DNA from 2 places in the Streptococcus sp. 27098_8_22 genome. Region 1 is predicted to be linked to the other one. Evidence: predicted binding sites of a transcription regulator. Region 1 holds the regulator's gene; the other holds the start of a gene.
What was found. The regulator CtsR, encoded in region 1, represses protease genes until heat stress. The targets are predictions, from matches to a motif close to TTGGTCAAAAAAGGTCAAANA.
Positions count from the first base shown of each region.

Region 2: clpP (ATP-dependent Clp protease proteolytic subunit ClpP) is a predicted target of CtsR. The motif match lies at 1,963-1,983, and genes of this name have one in related genera.

Region 1 covers NZ_JAPVZP010000006.1:88,154-97,399, reverse strand. Annotated here, with positions in the region: gene cls (cardiolipin synthase) at 141-1,673, shown strand; gene O3633_RS07685 (thiamine-binding protein) at 1,958-2,248, shown strand; gene O3633_RS07680 (ABC transporter permease) at 2,211-2,969, shown strand; gene O3633_RS07675 (ABC transporter substrate-binding protein) at 3,006-4,013, shown strand; gene O3633_RS07670 (ABC transporter ATP-binding protein) at 4,013-4,741, shown strand; gene O3633_RS07665 (CtsR family transcriptional regulator) at 4,859-5,317, shown strand; gene O3633_RS07660 (ATP-dependent Clp protease ATP-binding subunit) at 5,324-7,756, shown strand; gene O3633_RS07655 (AAA family ATPase) at 8,004-9,062, shown strand; gene pnuC (nicotinamide riboside transporter PnuC) at 9,072-9,246, shown strand, end outside.
Region 2 covers NZ_JAPVZP010000001.1:559,912-569,157, reverse strand. Annotated here, with positions in the region: gene O3633_RS02825 (TetR/AcrR family transcriptional regulator) at 117-674, shown strand; gene O3633_RS02820 (deoxycytidylate deaminase) at 693-1,160, shown strand; gene upp (uracil phosphoribosyltransferase) at 1,247-1,876, shown strand; gene clpP (ATP-dependent Clp protease proteolytic subunit ClpP) at 2,049-2,639, shown strand; gene O3633_RS02805 (YlbG family protein) at 2,715-2,984, shown strand; gene O3633_RS02800 (ABC transporter substrate-binding protein) at 3,072-4,232, shown strand; gene O3633_RS02795 (branched-chain amino acid ABC transporter permease) at 4,347-5,216, shown strand; gene O3633_RS02790 (branched-chain amino acid ABC transporter permease) at 5,220-6,176, shown strand; gene O3633_RS02785 (ABC transporter ATP-binding protein) at 6,176-6,940, shown strand; gene O3633_RS02780 (ABC transporter ATP-binding protein) at 6,940-7,650, shown strand; gene O3633_RS02775 (CBS domain-containing protein) at 7,973-8,629, shown strand; gene rpsF (30S ribosomal protein S6) at 8,758-9,048, shown strand; gene ssbA (single-stranded DNA-binding protein SsbA) at 9,060-9,246, shown strand, end outside.

The DNA of each region.
Region 1 (9,246 bases):
GTCATGATTGATTTTATAGATAGAACCATCGGCCTATACAGAAAAAACTTGATAAGTTTTATGAAACTAAGTATACTAGAAGGTAACAAGCGTTTTCAGACGGTATATTAGGGAGTATACTTAGAAATTGAGAGGGAGAGATGGGAATAAGAAAATTTCGATTATTGATGTCCAAGTATGGCTTTAGTATTGCGATTATTTTGATAGAATTATTTCTTGTTTTCGGAATTATTCTTTACATGAGCCAGATTGCTCCGATTATTTGGGTGACTCTTGTATTTTTGATCAGCGTTGCAACTGTTATAGCGATTGTGAATCGTTCGATGACACCTGAAAGCAAAGTGACTTGGTTGATTGTGACCTTTGTGCCGGTATTTGGTCCACTGCTTTATCTCATGTTCGGTGAGAGAAGACTATCAAAAAAAGAACAGAAACAACTCCAAGAGTTGAATTCTATTGCCTTTCATGAGAATCAGGGGCACCAACTCCATCTGCAGTTGCAGGAAACAGATAAATCTGCCTACGGGATCATCAATGCCTTGCTACATATGGATAGTAATGCAGAGGTTTATGACCATACAGACTCACAATTCTTTGCTAATGGAAAAGAAATGTGGCAACAGATGCTGGAGGATCTGAAGAGGGCTGAAAAATTTATTTTTCTAGAATACTACATTGTCGACGAAGGTTTGATGTGGGATAGTATGCTTGAAATTCTTGAAGAAAAAGCTGCTCAGGGAGTCGAGGTCAAGATGCTCTACGATGATATTGGTTGTATGGTGACTTTGCCTGGGGATTATACCGTTCATTTGCGTTCTAAAGAGATTGATGCTCATAAGTTTAATAAGGTGATTCCTCGTATGACAGTGGCCTATAATAACCGTGACCACCGAAAAATATTAGTCATTGATGGGCAGATTTCCTATACTGGTGGGATCAACCTTGCAGACGAATACATCAATCAGATTGAACGTTTTGGACACTGGAAAGATAGTGGGATTCGGATAGACGGTCCGGCGACTCAAGCCTTTACCAGACTATTTCTCATGAACTGGTACATCAACCGTGGAGAAATTAGTGATTTTGATCAGTATCATTTGGAAAATCAGACACGACCAGGTGGTGGTCTTTGTATCCCGTATGGAAGTGGCCCTAAGCCTATCTATAAAATGAAGGTGGGTAAAATCGTCTATCAAAATCTGATTAATCAAGCGGAAGATTTTGTCTATATCACCACGCCTTATCTCATTATTGATTATGATTTGACAGAGGATATAAAAAATGCAGCCATGCGAGGTGTAGATGTGAGAATTATAACTCCATTTATCCCAGATAAAAAGCTCATCCAGTTAGTAACTCGAGGGTCTTATCCTGATCTTTTGTCTGCTGGTGTACGTATCTATGAGTATACTCCTGGTTTTATCCATAGTAAGCAAATGATTGTTGATGATCGATTTGCGGTTGTTGGAACCATAAACCTTGATTATCGCAGCTTGGTTCACCACTATGAAAATGCAGTTTTATTGTATGAAACACCGTCCATTGCAACTATTCGCAATGATTTTGAAGAAATTTTTGAAGAGTCGCAAGAAATTTTTCCTGGAACAATCAAGCCTACTTGGTATCAAACATTAATCAAAGAAGTAGCTCAGTTATTCGCCCCTATGCTTTAATTGAAAGAGCTAGTTCATCTGTATAATTAGAGAAAGAGACGGTTTGCCGTCTCTTTTTCTGTAAGCAGTTTCCTTGACATCTTGTTTGTTTTGCGTTATCATATGTCCATATAATATATGGGAGTCTGTGTACAGTCTGAGAGGAAGTGTTAAACTTCGACCGCACCTGATCTGGGTAATGCCAGCGTAGGGAACGATACTTGGCCTAATTTTGCACCTTTTTCATATATGAAAGAGGTTTTTCTTTTTTACAAAGAAAAACTGTAACTTAGAAGGAGGATTTAATGAAAGCAAGCATTGCTTTACAAGTCTTACCCCTATCGCAGGGGGTTAACCGGATCGCTATTATCGATCAGGTTATTGCTTATCTGCAAGCTCAGTCCGTGACCATGGTGGTGACACCCTTTGAAACGGTCTTAGAGGGAGACTTTGATCAACTTATGCGCATTCTCAAAGAAGCGCTGAAAGTGGCCGGGCAGGAGGCAGATAATGTCTTTGCCAATGTCAAAATAAATGTAGGAGAGATTCTAAGTATTGATGAGAAACTTGAAAAGTATACTGAGACGACACATTAGTCTATTGGGTTTTCTAGGAGTCTTGTCGGTCTGGCAGCTAGCAGGTTTGCTTAAACTTCTCCCCAAGTTTATCCTGCCAACTCCTCTTGAGATCCTCCAGTCTTTTGTTCGTGACAGAGAATTTCTTTGGTACCATAGTTGGGCAACCTTGAGAGTAGCTTTACTAGGTTTGGTGCTGGGTGTCTTGATTGCCTGTATCATGGCCGTCCTTATGGATAGTCTGAGTTGGCTCAATGACCTGATTTACCCCATGATGGTAGTTGTCCAGACCATACCGACCATTGCCATAGCCCCTATCCTAGTTTTATGGTTGGGTTATGGAATCTTGCCCAAGATTGTATTGATTATCTTGACGACGACCTTCCCTATCATCGTCAGTATTTTAGATGGTTTTAGGCATTGTGACAAGGATATGCTGACCTTGTTTAGTCTGATGCGAGCCAATCCTTGGCAAATCCTGTGGCATTTTAAAATCCCTGTCAGCCTGCCTTACTTTTATGCAGGGCTTAGGGTCAGTGTTTCCTACGCCTTTATCACAACAGTGGTATCTGAGTGGTTGGGAGGCTTTGAAGGACTAGGTGTCTACATGATTCAGTCCAAAAAACTGTTTCAGTATGATACCATGTTCGCGATTATTATTCTGGTATCACTGATCAGTCTTCTGGGTATGAAGCTAGTCGATATCAGTGAAAAATATGTGATTAAATGGAAACGTACTTAAAAGAAGCGTTTTGGAAAAAGAAAAGAGGAAATAAAAATGAAGAAAACATGGAAAGTGTTTTTAACGATTGTAACAGCTCTTCTAGCTGTCGTGCTTGTGGCTTGCGGCCAAGGAACTGCTTCTAAGGATAACAAAGAAGCAGAACTCAAAAAAATTGACTTTATCCTGGATTGGACACCCAATACCAACCACACAGGGCTTTATGTAGCCAAAGAAAAAGGTTATTTCAAAGAAGCTGGAGTGGATGTTGATTTGAAATTGCCACCAGAAGAAAGCTCGTCTGACTTGGTTATCAATGGCAAGGCACCGTTTGCTATTTATTTCCAAGATTACATGGCTAAGAAATTGGAAAAAGGGGCAGGAATTACTGCCGTTGCAGCGATTGTAGAACACAATACATCAGGAATTATCTCTCGTAAGTCTGACAATATCAATAGTCCTAAAGACTTGGTTGGGAAGAAATATGGAACTTGGAATGACCCAACAGAACTTGCTATGTTGAAAACCTTGGTAGAATCTCAAGGTGGAGACTTTGACAAGGTTGAAAAAGTACCAAACAACGATTCAAACTCGATCACTCCGATTGCCAATGGCGTTTTTGACTCTGCTTGGATTTATTATGGTTGGGACGGTATTCTTGCTAAATCTCAAGGAGTGGATGCCAACTTTATGTATTTGAAAGACTACGTCAAAGAGTTTGACTACTACTCACCAGTTATCATCGCTAACAATGATTATTTGAAAGATAATAAGGAAGAAGCTCGTAAAGTCATCCAAGCTATCAAAAAAGGTTACCAATACGCTATGGAGCACCCAGAAGAAGCTGCAGATATCCTGATCAAGAATGCCCCAGAACTCAAAGATAAGCGTGATTTTGTCATCGAATCTCAAAAATACTTGTCAAAAGAATATGCAAGCGACAAGGAAAAATGGGGACAATTTGATGCGGATCGCTGGAATGCCTTCTACAAATGGGATAAAGAAAATGGGATTCTCAAGGAAGACTTGACAGATAAAGGATTTACCAACGAATTTGTAAAATAATGACAGAAATTAGACTAGAACATGTAAGCTATGCCTACGATGATGAAAAGATTTTAGAGGATATTAACCTACAAGTGACTTCAGGTGAAGTTGTCTCTATCCTAGGCCCCAGTGGTGTAGGGAAGACTACCCTCTTTAACCTGATTGCAGGCATTTTAGAAGTCCAGTCAGGTAGAATTGTGCTTGATGGGGAGGAAAATCTCAAGGGGCACGTGAGCTATATGCTACAAAAGGATCTGCTCTTGGAACACAAGACGGTACTTGGCAATATCATTTTGCCCCTCTTGATCCAAAAGGTGGATAAGGCAGAAGCTGTTGCGAAAGCAGATGAAATCCTTGCTACCTTTCAGTTGACGGCAATACGGGACAAGTATCCTCATGAGCTTAGTGGTGGGATGCGCCAGCGTGTGGCCTTACTTCGTACCTATCTTTTTGGACATAAGCTCTTTCTTCTAGATGAGGCCTTTAGTGCCTTGGATGAGATGACTAAGATGGAGCTCCACGCCTGGTATTTGGAGATTCACAAACAGCTAGGCCTGACGACACTCATCATTACGCATAGTATCGAGGAGGCCCTTAATCTTAGTGACCGTATCTATATCTTGAAAAATAGGCCTGGTCAGATCGTCTCTGAAGTCAAACTCGACTGGTCTGAAACCGAAGACAAGGAAGTTCAAAAAATTGCTTATAAACGCCAAATCTTAGCGGAATTGGGATTAAATAATTAGAAAGACAGGGAGTTGGTGAGGATTGTTCATTACCAGCCCCTTTTTCTTTTAAAAAATCGAAAAATTCGGTATAATAGTCAAAGATAGTCAAGGTTTAAAGAAAGAGGTGGGTTTGTAATGAGATTTAAAAATACATCGGATCATATTGAGGCCTACATCAAGGCAATTTTAGATCAATCTGGTATTGTGGAGTTGCAACGGAGTCAGTTAGCAGATACTTTTCAGGTTGTTCCTAGTCAGATTAACTATGTGATCAAGACACGCTTTACGGAAAGTAGAGGCTACTTGGTTGAAAGTAAGCGAGGTGGCGGAGGTTATATTCGCATTGGTCGAATTGAATTTTCCAACCATCATGATATGCTTCGAGATTTACTGTATTCGGTAGGTGAAGAAGTTAGCATAGCTATCTTTGAAGATGTTTTAAGACTCTTGTTTGAGCAGGATTTGGTGACCCGTCAGGAGATGAATCTATTATTAGCGATGGCGACAGACCGAGTTTTAGGCGATGATGCCAATCTTATCCGTGCCAATATGCTTCGGCAGTTATTACAAGAGGTAGATAGAAAAGGAAAATAGAACTAAATGAAATATTCAAAAGCATTGAAAGAATGTATAGAAAGTGCCTTTCTGGTCGCCAGTCATTTTGGGGCAGAATACCTAGAGTCTTGGCACCTATTGATTGCTATGGCCAATCATAGTTACAGTGTAGCTGGGGCGACTTTAAACGAATTTCCATATGAGATTGATCGTCTGGAGGAAGTTGCTGTAGAGCTGACTGAAACAAAGTATAGCGATAAGGAAAATTATCAGGAGCTTCCTTTTTCCCACCGTTTGAAGGTATTGTTGTTGGAAGCAGAGCACGTTGCTTCTGTTGTGCATGCCAAGGTATTGGGAACAGAGCACCTTCTTTATGCTATCTTACATGATGGCAATGCCTTAGCTACTCGAATTCTGGAAAAAGCGGGCTTTTCTTACGAAGATCAGAAGGATCAAGTCAAGATTGCTGGACTTCGTCGTAGTCTTGAAGCGCGTGCTGGTTGGACTAGAGAAGATTTGAAGGCCCTTCGCCAGCGTCATCGTACGGTAGCGGATAAGCAAAATTCCATGGCAAATATGATGGGCATGCCTCAAACTCCAAGTGGTGGTTTGGAAGATTATACGCATGACCTTACGGAGCAAGCTCGTTCAGGTAAATTGGAACCAGTCATCGGGCGCGACCAAGAAATCTCTCGTATGATTCAAATTCTGAGTCGAAAAACTAAAAACAATCCAGTTCTAGTTGGAGATGCGGGTGTTGGTAAAACCGCTCTAGCACTTGGCCTTGCGCAACGTATTGCCAACGGGGATGTACCTGATGAAATGGCTAAGATGCGAGTTTTAGAACTTGATTTGATGAATGTGGTTGCGGGAACTCGCTTCCGTGGTGATTTTGAAGAACGTATGAACAATATCATCAAAGATATTGAGGAAGATGGAAAGGTCATCCTATTTATCGATGAGCTTCATACCATTATGGGATCAGGAAGTGGGATCGATTCGACCTTGGATGCGGCCAATATCTTGAAACCTGCCTTGGCACGTGGAACTCTGAGAACTGTCGGTGCGACCACTCAGGAAGAGTATCAAAAGCACATCGAAAAAGACGCAGCCCTTTCTCGTCGCTTTGCAAAAGTGATGATTGAGGAGCCAAGTTTAGCAGATAGTATGGCTATTTTGCAGGGCTTGAAAGCAACTTACGAGAAACACCACCATGTCCAAATCACAGACGATGCAGTAGAAACAGCTGTCAAAATGGCACATCGTTATTTGACGAGTCGTCATTTGCCAGACTCAGCCATTGATCTATTGGACGAAGCAGCTGCAACAGTGCAAAACAAATCGAAGCATGTGAAAGCAGACGAGTCAGGTCTATCTCCAGCTGACAAGGCCTTGATGGATGGTAAATGGAAGCAAGCTGCTCAACTCATTGCAAAAGAGCAGGAAGTACCTGTTTATAAAGACTTGGTGACAGAATCAGATATTTTGACCACCTTGAGTCGCTTGTCAGGTATTCCAGTTCAGAAATTGACCCAAACGGATGCCAAGAAGTATCTCAATCTTGAAGCTGAACTGCATAAACGTGTTATCGGGCAGGAGCAAGCTGTGTCTAGTATCAGTCGTGCCATTCGTCGAAATCAATCGGGTATTCGCAATAACAAACGTCCAATTGGATCCTTTATGTTCCTAGGACCAACAGGTGTTGGTAAGACCGAGTTGGCTAAGGCCTTGGCGGAAGTTCTCTTTGATGATGAGTCTGCTCTTATCCGCTTTGACATGAGTGAATACATGGAGAAATTCGCAGCCAGCCGTCTTAACGGAGCTCCTCCAGGTTATGTAGGTTACGAAGAAGGCGGAGAGTTGACCGAGAAGGTTCGCAATAAACCGTACTCAGTACTTCTCTTTGACGAAGTAGAAAAGGCGCACCCAGACATCTTTAATGTACTCTTGCAGGTCTTGGATGATGGTGTCTTGACAGACAGTAAGGGTCGCAAGGTTGACTTCTCCAATACCATCATCATCATGACTTCAAACCTTGGTGCAACAGCCCTTCGTGATGATAAAACAGTCGGATTTGGAGCTAAGGATATTCGTTTTGACCAAGAAAATATGGAAAAACGGATGTTTGAAGAGCTGAAAAAGGCTTATCGTCCAGAGTTTATCAACCGTATTGATGAGAAGGTAGTCTTCCATAGCTTGTCAAGTCAAGATATGCAAGAAGTAGTTAAGATTATGGTCAAACCATTGATTGCAAGCCTGGCAGAAAAAGGAATTGACTTGAAACTCCAAGCATCTGCCCTTAAACTCCTAGCTCAGCAAGGCTATGATCCAGAGATGGGGGCTCGCCCACTACGCAGAACTTTGCAAACAGAAGTAGAAGACAAACTAGCAGAACTTCTCCTAAAAGGTGAATTGGAAGCTGGTAAGACTCTGAAGATTGGTGTCAAAGCTGGTCAATTAAAATTTGAGATTGTTTAAAATTGTGAGGTTGGAACAGATTGTTTCAGCCTCTTTTTTGAAAAGTTATTGCCCAAATAGCTACTTGGATTGTGCATTTATTTTAAGGATTTTAAAACAGAATTCTCCTGATCAGGTTTTGCATATCAAGTAAAAAATTCTTATCATGTAGCAATGTTTTTATAAAAAATAATAAAAAAGTGTTGACAAACAATAGAAGGAATAGTACGATATAAAATATAAAAAATTATAAAAAGGTTGAAAAGACTTGAAAAAAAAGATAGCAGTGGTTTTTGGAACCTTTGCTCCCTTGCATCAGGGGCATATTGATTTAATCCAAAGAGCAAAACGACAATGCGATGCTGTATGGGTGGTAGTTTCAGGTTATAAGGGAGATCGTGGTGAACAGGTTGGACTTACACTACAAAAGAGGTTTCGCTATATTCGTGAAGCATTTCGAGATGATGAGTTGACCTCTGTTTGTAAACTTGACGAAAGCAATATTCCACGCTATCCAATGGGCTGGCAGGAGTGGTTGGATCAGATGTTGCAGGCCATTTCCTATGACCAGACTGGTGAGGAACTAATCTTTTTTGTAGGAGAGTCCGAATACCAACAAGAATTGTCAGAACGTGGTTTTGAGACTGTTCTACAGGAAAGAAACTTTGGAATTTCGGCTACCATGATTCGAGAAAATCCAAGCAAATATTGGAAATATATCGCTCAACCTTTCCGCCGTCAGTTTACGAAAAAAGTGTTGATTATGGGAAGTGCTAGTAATGGTAAAACAACTCTAGCCAAGGATTTAGCTCGCTTTTATGATGCGCCAGTCAGTCTGGAGTATGCTCGTGAGTATCAGATAAAAAATAATGTTCGAGATGATGAGCTTACCCCAAAAGATTATTATTACCTTCTTTTGGGGCAATATGACCAAACTTCCAAGTTAATCGATAGCAATGCCAATCGAGGCCTAGTCATTGCAGATACAAACTCTTTGGTAACTAAGGGCTACTACGATTACTACATGGAAAGCGAAGAGCAGGAGGACTTATCCGGAGAGACCTTTGATAATCTCTTTGTTTCCATCTTAGCCAAGGAAAAGTGGGATTTAATCCTCTTTGTGCAACCTGTTGGCTCTTATGTCAATGATGGTTTTCGCGACATGACCATGGCAGAAGACCATATCCGTCATAGTTTTTCTCAGCATTTGGATATGATGAGGGAGCAATATCTAGCCAATATCCCTCATGTTTATTTAGCTGATGACTATCTAGGAAATTATGAAGCAGCAAAAGTAGCTATTGATGCCATTTACCAAGCAGATTAGGAGAAGAAAATGAAAAAAATAACTGAAAAAATCACACGATTTATTGAAAACTTTAAAAATGTTCACGCAGAAGCTCGTAAAATTGGTTTTGCAGGAGTTATGCGTTTGCTTTGGAAAGACCTCTTTGTAGGACGTAGTCTTTTCCAGTGGCTCTATTTGATTGTTTTATCGAGTGTTCCTCTTA
Region 2 (9,246 bases), on a different contig from region 1:
TCCATCTTTATCACTTATACATTGACAAAGGTTCTGTCTTTTTTTACAATTATATCATGAAAAATCTTAAAACAAAAGTCTCGTCACTCTGTTGTCACAAGTAGAAAGGAAGTGTTATGGCCGAACGAAGAATTTCTGAAAATTCACTTGAAAATCTCAGAAAATCCAATCAAGAATCCAATTTACTGACCAGAGAAGCTATTGAAACAGCTCTCTTGCAACTTTTGGAGAAAAAGGAATTGACAAAGATTAGCATTTCCGAATTGGTCAAACGTGCTGGTGTTTCCCGTGCAGCCTTTTATCGAAACTATGACTCCAAAGAAGAGATTTTAGAAAGTGTCTTTAAACGAAGCGTCCATAACATTATGGAGCAATTGAGTCATTACGATGTTAAAACGGACCTCTATCTGGTTTGGGTTCGCCTCTTTAGAGAAGCCAAGAAAGAGGCGAAGGTTATTCAGCTTGCCTTGGACTACCACTTGGAAAAAATCTTTGTGCAAGCCATGCAAGAATTTTTAGAAAAATACTATGGAAAATCAAAAGGAGTCAGCTCTTACCTGCATTCTTTTTGGAGTTCGGCCATCGTATCAGTTTTGCTTAAGTGGATCAAGGATGGAATGAAGGTTCCGGCTGAAAAAATTGCAGATTTACGCCTACCATTTTTCAAAAAATAAACCAAGAGGAGAGAAGATATGACAGAAAAAAGACTGGCTTGGGATGAGTATTTTGCTGCTCAAGCTCTATTGATTGCCAATCGTTCAACCTGTAAACGCGCTAAGGTAGGAGCTGTTTTAGTCAAGGATAATAAGGTGATTTCAACAGGATACAATGGTTCTGTATCAGGAACGGAGCATTGTATTGACCATGACTGTCTGGTGATTGAGGGCCACTGTGTACGCACTCTTCATGCAGAGGTAAATGCTATACTACAAGGGGCAGAACGTGGCGTTCCAAAAGGATTTACAGCCTACGTTACACATTTTCCATGCCTCAACTGTACCAAGCAATTGCTTCAGGTAGGTTGTGAACGTGTCGTTTATATTAATCAGTACCGTATGGACGACTACGCCCAGTATCTCTATCGTGAAAAAGGGACAGAGTTGACCCATTTACCACTTGAGACAGTACAAGCAGCTCTTCAAGAAGCTAACTTGATTTAAAAATTAAAAAAAAGATGGTTTAGAAGGATTTTTAAACCATTTTTTGATATAATAAGAAGAGTAAATTGAAAGAAGGAATTCAAAAAATGGGAAAACTTGAAGTCATTAATCATCCGCTCATTCAACACAAATTGTCAATCTTGCGTCGCACAGACACTTCTACAAAAGCTTTTCGTGAGTTAGTAGATGAAATTGCTATGTTGATGGGATATGAAGTGCTTCGTGATCTTCCGCTTGAAGACGTTGAAATCGAAACACCCATCACAAAAACAGTCCAAAAACAATTGGCTGGTAAAAAATTGGCAATTGTTCCAATCTTGCGTGCGGGTATCGGGATGGTCGATGGGCTGTTGAGCTTGGTTCCAGCAGCCAAAGTTGGACATATTGGTATGTACCGTGACGAAGAAACTCTTCAACCAGTAGAATACTTGGTTAAATTACCTGAAGATATCGACCAACGTCAAATTTTTGTGGTTGACCCTATGCTTGCAACAGGTGGTTCTGCAATCTTGGCTGTTGATTCCCTCAAAAAACGTGGAGCCTCAAACATCAAATTTGTCTGCCTTGTATCTGCTCCAGAAGGTGTAAAAGCTCTTCAAGAAGCTCACCCAGATGTAGAAATCTTTACAGCAGCTTTGGATGAACGCTTGAACGAACATGGCTATATCGTTCCAGGTCTTGGTGACGCTGGAGACCGTTTGTTCGGAACTAAGTAGAATTCTAAGCTTACCCTAAAACTGTCCATTAGTTTTAGTCTAGAAAGGAGGTTGAATTTTTGTGTCTGTTTTTAGGATAGAGCAAAAATTTGACCTTTTTTGACCAAAAAGATATAATAGTCCTGTATCAAGTCGCTTGACTAGGAAATTTAGAAATCAGAAGGAGAAATGAATGATTCCTGTAGTTATTGAACAAACAAGTCGTGGAGAACGTTCATATGACATTTACTCACGTCTTTTAAAAGATCGTATCATTATGTTGACTGGACCAGTCGAAGACAATATGGCCAATTCAGTTATCGCCCAATTGCTTTTCTTGGATGCCCAAGATAGTACAAAAGATATCTACCTTTATGTAAATACTCCAGGTGGTTCTGTATCAGCTGGTTTGGCAATCGTTGATACTATGAACTTTATCAAGGCAGATGTCCAAACCATTGTTATGGGGATGGCTGCTTCAATGGGAACAATCATTGCTTCAAGTGGAGCAAAAGGCAAGCGTTTTATGCTTCCAAATGCCGAGTACATGATTCACCAACCGATGGGTGGTACAGGTGGTGGTACACAGCAAACAGATATGGCCATTGCTGCTGAACACTTGCTTAAAACTCGTAAGACTTTGGAGCAAATTCTTGCAGATAATTCTGGTAAATCAGTTGAGCAAATCCATGCAGATGCTGAACGTGATTACTGGATGAGCGCTCAAGAAACACTTGAATATGGTTTCATTGATGAAATCATGGCTAATAATTCTTTGAATTAATTTTTTGAAGCAAACTCGACTGAGTTTGCTTTTTTTGATATAATAGTAAGAAGATTGTTAGAAGGAAGTTGTAATATGTTTCAAAAAGAGAATCGGTCTGGTCTGATTATCTACCTATACTATAATCGCGATGCTAAAAAACTCGATCATTATGGTAATATTTGTTACCACTCTAAAAAACACCGTTATCTGCAACTTTATGTCCCAACAGAAGAAGTGGAAGAACTGGTTAGCCGTTTAGGAAAAGAGAAATTTGTCAAAAAAGTGAGACAATGTCATATCCAAGAATTGGAAACTCCCTTTGTTGGTAGTCTCTACAGAAATAACGAAAACGTTATCATGTAAAAATTTAGATAAATGTGTTGACAATTTTCAGATAATTCGGTATATTCTTAACATGCTATTTATTTAAGAAAAAAGGAGACAAAAAAGATGAAGAAAAAATTTGCCCTATCGTTTGTGGCGCTTGCAAGTGTAGCACTTCTTGCAGCCTGTGGAGAAGTGAAGTCTGGAGCGTCAAACGCTGCTGGTAACTCAGTAGATGAAAAGACAATCAAAATCGGATTTAACTTCGAAGAAACTGGTGCCGTAGCTGCCTACGGAACATCTGAACAAAAAGGTGCCCAACTTGCCGTTGATGAAATCAATGCCGCAGGTGGTATCGATGGAAAACAAATCGAAGTAGTTGATAAAGATAACAAGTCTGAAACAGCTGAGGCAGCTTCAGTTACAACTAACCTTGTAACCCAATCTAAAGTATCAGCAATCGTAGGACCTGCGACATCTGGTGCAACTGCAGCTGCGGTAGCGAACGCTACAAAAGCAGGTGTTCCATTGATTTCGCCAAGTGCTACTCAAGATGGATTGACTAAAGGTCAAGATTACCTCTTTATCGGAACTTTCCAAGATAGTTTCCAAGGAAAAATCATTTCTAACTATGTTACAAACAAGTTGAACGCTAAGAAAGTTGTTTTGTATACTGATAACTCAAGCGACTACGCTAAAGGAGTTGCAAAATCATTCCGTGATTCATTCTCAGGCGAAATCGTAGCAGATGAAACGTTTGTATCAGGTGATACTGACTTCCAAGCAGCTTTGACAAAAATCAAAGATAAAGACTTTGATGCAATCGTATTACCAGGTTACTACACAGAAGCTGGTAAGATTGTAAACCAAGCTCGTGGTATGGGAATTGATAAACCAATCATTGGTGGTGATGGATTCAACGGTGAAGAGTTTGTACAACAAGCAACTGCTGAACGCGCATCAAATATCTACTTCATCTCAGGTTTCTCAACTACTGTAGAAATTTCAGCAAAAGCAAAAGCCTTCCTTGATGCTTACCGTGCTAAGTACAATGAAGAACCATCAACATTTGCAGCCTTGGCTTATGATTCAGTTCACCTTGTAGCAAACGCAGCAAAAGGTGCTAAAAACTCTGGTGAAATCAAGGATAACCTTGCTAAAACAAAAGACTTTGAAGGTGTAACTGGTCAAACCAGCTTCGATGCAGACCACAACACAGTCAAAACTGCTTACATGATGACTATGAACAATGGTAAGGTTGAAGCAGCAGAAGTCGTAAAACCATAATTATAGATATTGTAAATGGGGAATGAGCTTTTACTCACTCCCTGTTTCGGTATTTATGAAAGGATTATTTTTTTTTAAAAATCCTAAAAATAATAATTAGAAAGAGTGAACCATATGCTTCAACAACTTGTCAATGGTCTAATCTTGGGTAGTGTCTATGCGCTACTAGCCCTAGGTTATACTATGGTTTATGGAATTATCAAGCTCATTAACTTTGCTCATGGTGATATTTACATGATGGGTGCTTTCATGGGTTATTTTTTGATTAATTCCTTGCAATTAAATTTCTTTGTTGCCTTGATCTTATCGATGATCGGTACAGCGATTCTCGGTGTTATCATTGAGTTCCTAGCTTATCGTCCATTACGTCATTCAACTCGTATCTCTGTATTGATTACAGCTATCGGGGTATCCTTCTTACTGGAGTATGGAATGGTCTATCTGGTAGGTGCTAACACACGTGCCTTTCCTCAAGCAATCCAAACAGTGCGTTATGACTTAGGACCAATCAGTCTAACAAATATTCAATTGTTGATTTTGACTGTCTCACTTGTTTTGATGGTTCTTCTACAACTCATCGTACAAAAAACCAAGATGGGGAAAGCTATGCGTGCTGTTTCTGTAGATAGTGATGCTGCTCAGCTGATGGGGATTAACGTGAACCGTACAATCAGTTTCACCTTTGCATTGGGTTCAGCTCTAGCTGGTGCAGCGGGTGTCTTGATTGCGCTTTACTATAACTCTCTTGAACCATTGATGGGAATGACTCCAGGTATAAAATCATTCGTGGCTGCCGTTCTTGGTGGTATCGGAATTATTCCTGGTGCAGCTCTGGGTGGCTTTGTTATTGGTCTTTTGGAGACATTTGCTACCGCCTTCGGAATGTCAGATTTCCGTGATGCCATTGTGTACGGAATCTTGCTCTTAATCTTGATTGTTCGCCCAGCTGGTATCCTCGGTAAGAATGTGAAAGAGAAGGTGTAAACAATGAAAGAAAATTTAAAAGTTAATATTCTATGGTTATTCCTTTTGTTGCTTGGATATGGTTTGATTAGCCTATTGGTTTCTGTAGGAGTCTTGAACCTTTTCCATATTCAGATTATTGAACAAATCGGTATCAACATTATTCTAGCAGTAGGTCTTAACCTTATCGTTGGGTTTTCTGGTCAGTTTTCACTTGGACATGCTGGATTTATGGCTATTGGTGCCTATGCAGCAGCCATTATCGGATCAAAATCTCCAACCTATGGTGCATTCTTTGGAGCTATGTTGCTCGGTGCAATCATTGCTGGTCTGGTTGCCTTGGTCGTTGGAATTCCTACCTTACGCTTGAAAGGGGATTATCTTGCGGTTGCGACACTTGGTGTTGCTGAAATTATTCGTATCTTCATTATTAATGGTGGAAGCCTTACAAACGGTGCAGCTGGTATTTTGGGGATTCCTAACTTTACAACTTGGCAAATGGTATATTTCTTTGCTGTGATTACAACGATTGCTACTCTCAATTTCCTTCGTAGTCCTATCGGGCGTTTAACTTTATCTGTTCGTGAAGATGAGATTGCTGCTGAGTCAGTAGGGGTAAATACTACAAAAATCAAAATCATCGCTTTTGTTTTTGGTGCTGTTACTGCAAGTATCGCTGGTACTCTTCAGTCAGGATTTATCGGATCAGTCGTACCAAAAGATTATACGTTCATCAACTCTATCAATGTATTGATTATCGTTGTATTTGGTGGTTTAGGATCCATTACAGGGGCAATTGTTGCTGCAATCGTGCTTGGAATCTTGAACATGCTCCTTCAAGACGTGGCCAGCGTTCGTATGATTATCTATGCTTTGGCCTTAGTACTCGTTATGATCTTCAGACCAGGTGGTCTTCTTGGGACATGGGAATTGAGCCTATCACGTCTCTTTAAAAAAGGTAAGAAGGAGGGACAAAACTAATGGCATTGCTTGAAGTAAAAAATTTAACCAAACATTTTGGTGGTCTGACAGCCGTTGGGGACGTCACTCTCGAATTGAACGAAGGTGAACTTGTTGGTTTGATTGGACCGAATGGTGCTGGGAAAACAACCCTCTTCAACTTGTTGACAGGTGTTTATGAACCAAGCGAAGGAACAGTAACCTTGGATGGTCACTTATTAAATGGCAAGCAACCCTATAAAATCGCATCTCTTGGTTTAGGGCGTACCTTCCAAAATATCCGCCTTTTTAAAGACTTGACAGTTTTGGATAACGTTCTGATTGCATTTAGCAATCATCATAAACAACATGTTTTTGCAAGTTTCTTGCGCTTACCAACTTTTTATAAGAATGAAAAAGAATTGAAAGCTAAAGCCTTAGAATTACTAAAAATCTTTGATTTGGATGGAGATGCTGAAACTCTAGCTAAAAATTTAGCCTATGGTCAACAACGTCGCTTAGAGATTGTTCGTGCTCTTGCTACAGAACCTAAAATCCTCTTCTTGGATGAGCCTGCAGCGGGTATGAATCCACAAGAAACTGCAGAATTGACTGAGTTGATTCGTCGTATTAAGGATGAATTCAACATTACTATCATGCTGATTGAACATGATATGAACTTGGTTATGGAAGTTACGGAGCGTATTTATGTTCTTGAGTACGGCCGTTTGATTGCTCACGGGACACCAGATGAAATCAAGAGTAATAAACGTGTTATCGAAGCTTATCTTGGAGGTGAAGCCTAATGTCTATGTTAAAAGTTGAAAACCTCTCAGTACACTATGGTATGATTCAAGCTGTACGTGATGTGAGCTTTGAAGTAAATGAAGGAGAAGTTGTTTCCCTTATCGGTGCAAATGGTGCTGGTAAAACAACCATCCTTCGTACCTTATCAGGCCTTGTTCGTCCAAGTTCTGGTCGGATTGAATTTTTAGGACAAGAAATCCAAAAGATGCCTGCACAAAAAATTGTGGCATCAGGACTTTCTCAAGTACCAGAAGGACGTCACGTCTTCCCTGGTTTGACAGTTATGGAAAACTTGGAAATGGGAGCCTTCCTTAAGAAAAATCGTGAAGAAAATCAAGCAAATCTGAAAAAAGTATTTTCACGTTTCCCGCGTTTAGAAGAACGTAAAAACCAAGATGCAGCTACCCTATCAGGTGGTGAACAGCAGATGCTTGCAATGGGACGTGCGCTTATGTCAACGCCTAAACTTCTTCTCTTAGATGAACCATCAATGGGGCTTGCTCCAATTTTTATCCAAGAAATTTTTGATATCATCCAAGATATTCAAAAACAAGGTACGACCGTTCTTTTGATCGAGCAAAATGCCAATAAGGCACTTGCCATCGCAGATCGAGGCTATGTACTGGAAACAGGAAAGATTGTCCTATCAGGAACAGGTAAAGAGCTCGCAGCATCAGACGAAGTCAGAAAAGCATATCTAGGTGGCTAAAAAGGTCCGGGGGACCTTTTTAGTCGGCGGATAGAGATTGCTTGGCAATCATCAGAACCAGTGGATTGTTTTAGTCGGCAGATAAAGATTGCAAAGCAATCCACATTAGTCCGGAGGACCTTTTTAGTCGGCAGATAAAGATTGTCTTAGTCTGCGGGAAAGATTGCCAAACAAATTACATAATCATAAGATTGAGGGCCCTAATATAGGGCTCTTTTTATAGTATTTCAGAGTTTTCAGAATCTTGAAAAAGAGATGAAAGCGTTTGATTGATTTTCGTAAAAAGTGTATAATAAAGCTATAAACATAAAGGAGAGTTCCTATGGCAGTTAAAGATTTTATGACACGAAAGGTCGTATATATTAGCCCAGATACGACTGTAGCACATGCAGCAGACTTGATGCGCGAACAAGGTTTGCATCGTCTTCCTGTTATTGAAAATGATAAATTAGTTGGTCTAGTAACAGAAGGAACAATTGCTGAAGCCAGTCCATCAAAAGCAACGAGTCTTTCAATCTTTGAGATGAATTACTTGCTTAATAAAACAAAGGTAAAAGACGTCATGATTCGTAATGTTGTAACTGTCTCCGGTTATGCAAGTTTGGAAGATGCAACCTATCTTATGCTGAAAAATAAGATTGGAATCTTGCCAGTTATTGATAATGAACAAGTTTATGGTGTCATTACTGACCGTGATGTATTCAGAGCATTTCTTGAAATTTCTGGTTATGGCGAAGAGGGAATCCGTGTTCGTTTTATCACAGAAAATGAAGTTGGGGTACTTGGTAAGATTGTTTCTTTAATCGTTGAGGAAAATCTTAATATCTCTCATACTGTTAATATTCCACGTAAAGATGGTAAGATTGTTATCGAAGTTCAAATTGAGGGAACGGTTGATCTAGCTAACTTTAAACAGAAATTTGATTCTGAGAATATTCAGGTTGAAGAAATTGCACAAACTTCTGCAAAAAAACTGTAAAAAATAAAATAGAAGCATTTTTTACTTGCGAAAAAAATTTTTTTCTAGTATAATAATTTATTGTGAGCAAACCTCACTTACCCCTTGCAAAGTCTTGGGGTCATTAGACCAAAAGGAGGAACATATCAATGGCTAAATACGAAATTCTTTATATCATTCGTCCAAACATTGAAGAAGAAGCGAAAAACGCTTTGGTAGCACGTTTTGACTCTATCTTGACTGACAACGGTGCAACTGTTGTTGAATCAAAAACATGGGAAAAACGTCGTCTTGCATACGAAATCCAAGATTTCCGCGAAGGACTTTACCACATCGTTAACGTTGAAGCAAATGATGATGCAGCTCTTAAAGAGTTTGACCGTCTTTCAAAAATCAACGCTGACATTCTTCGTCACATGATCGTCAAAACTGACGCGTAAGAAGGTAGATTATGATTAACAATGTTGTACTTGTAGGGCGTATGACTCGTGACGCTGAGTTGCGTTATACCCCATCAAATGTAGCAGTTGCGACTTTTACTCTTGCAGTAAACCGTACATTTAAGAGTCAAAATGGCGAACGTGAGGCTGATTTTATCAATGTCGTTATGTGGCGCCAACAGGCTGAAAATCTTGCTA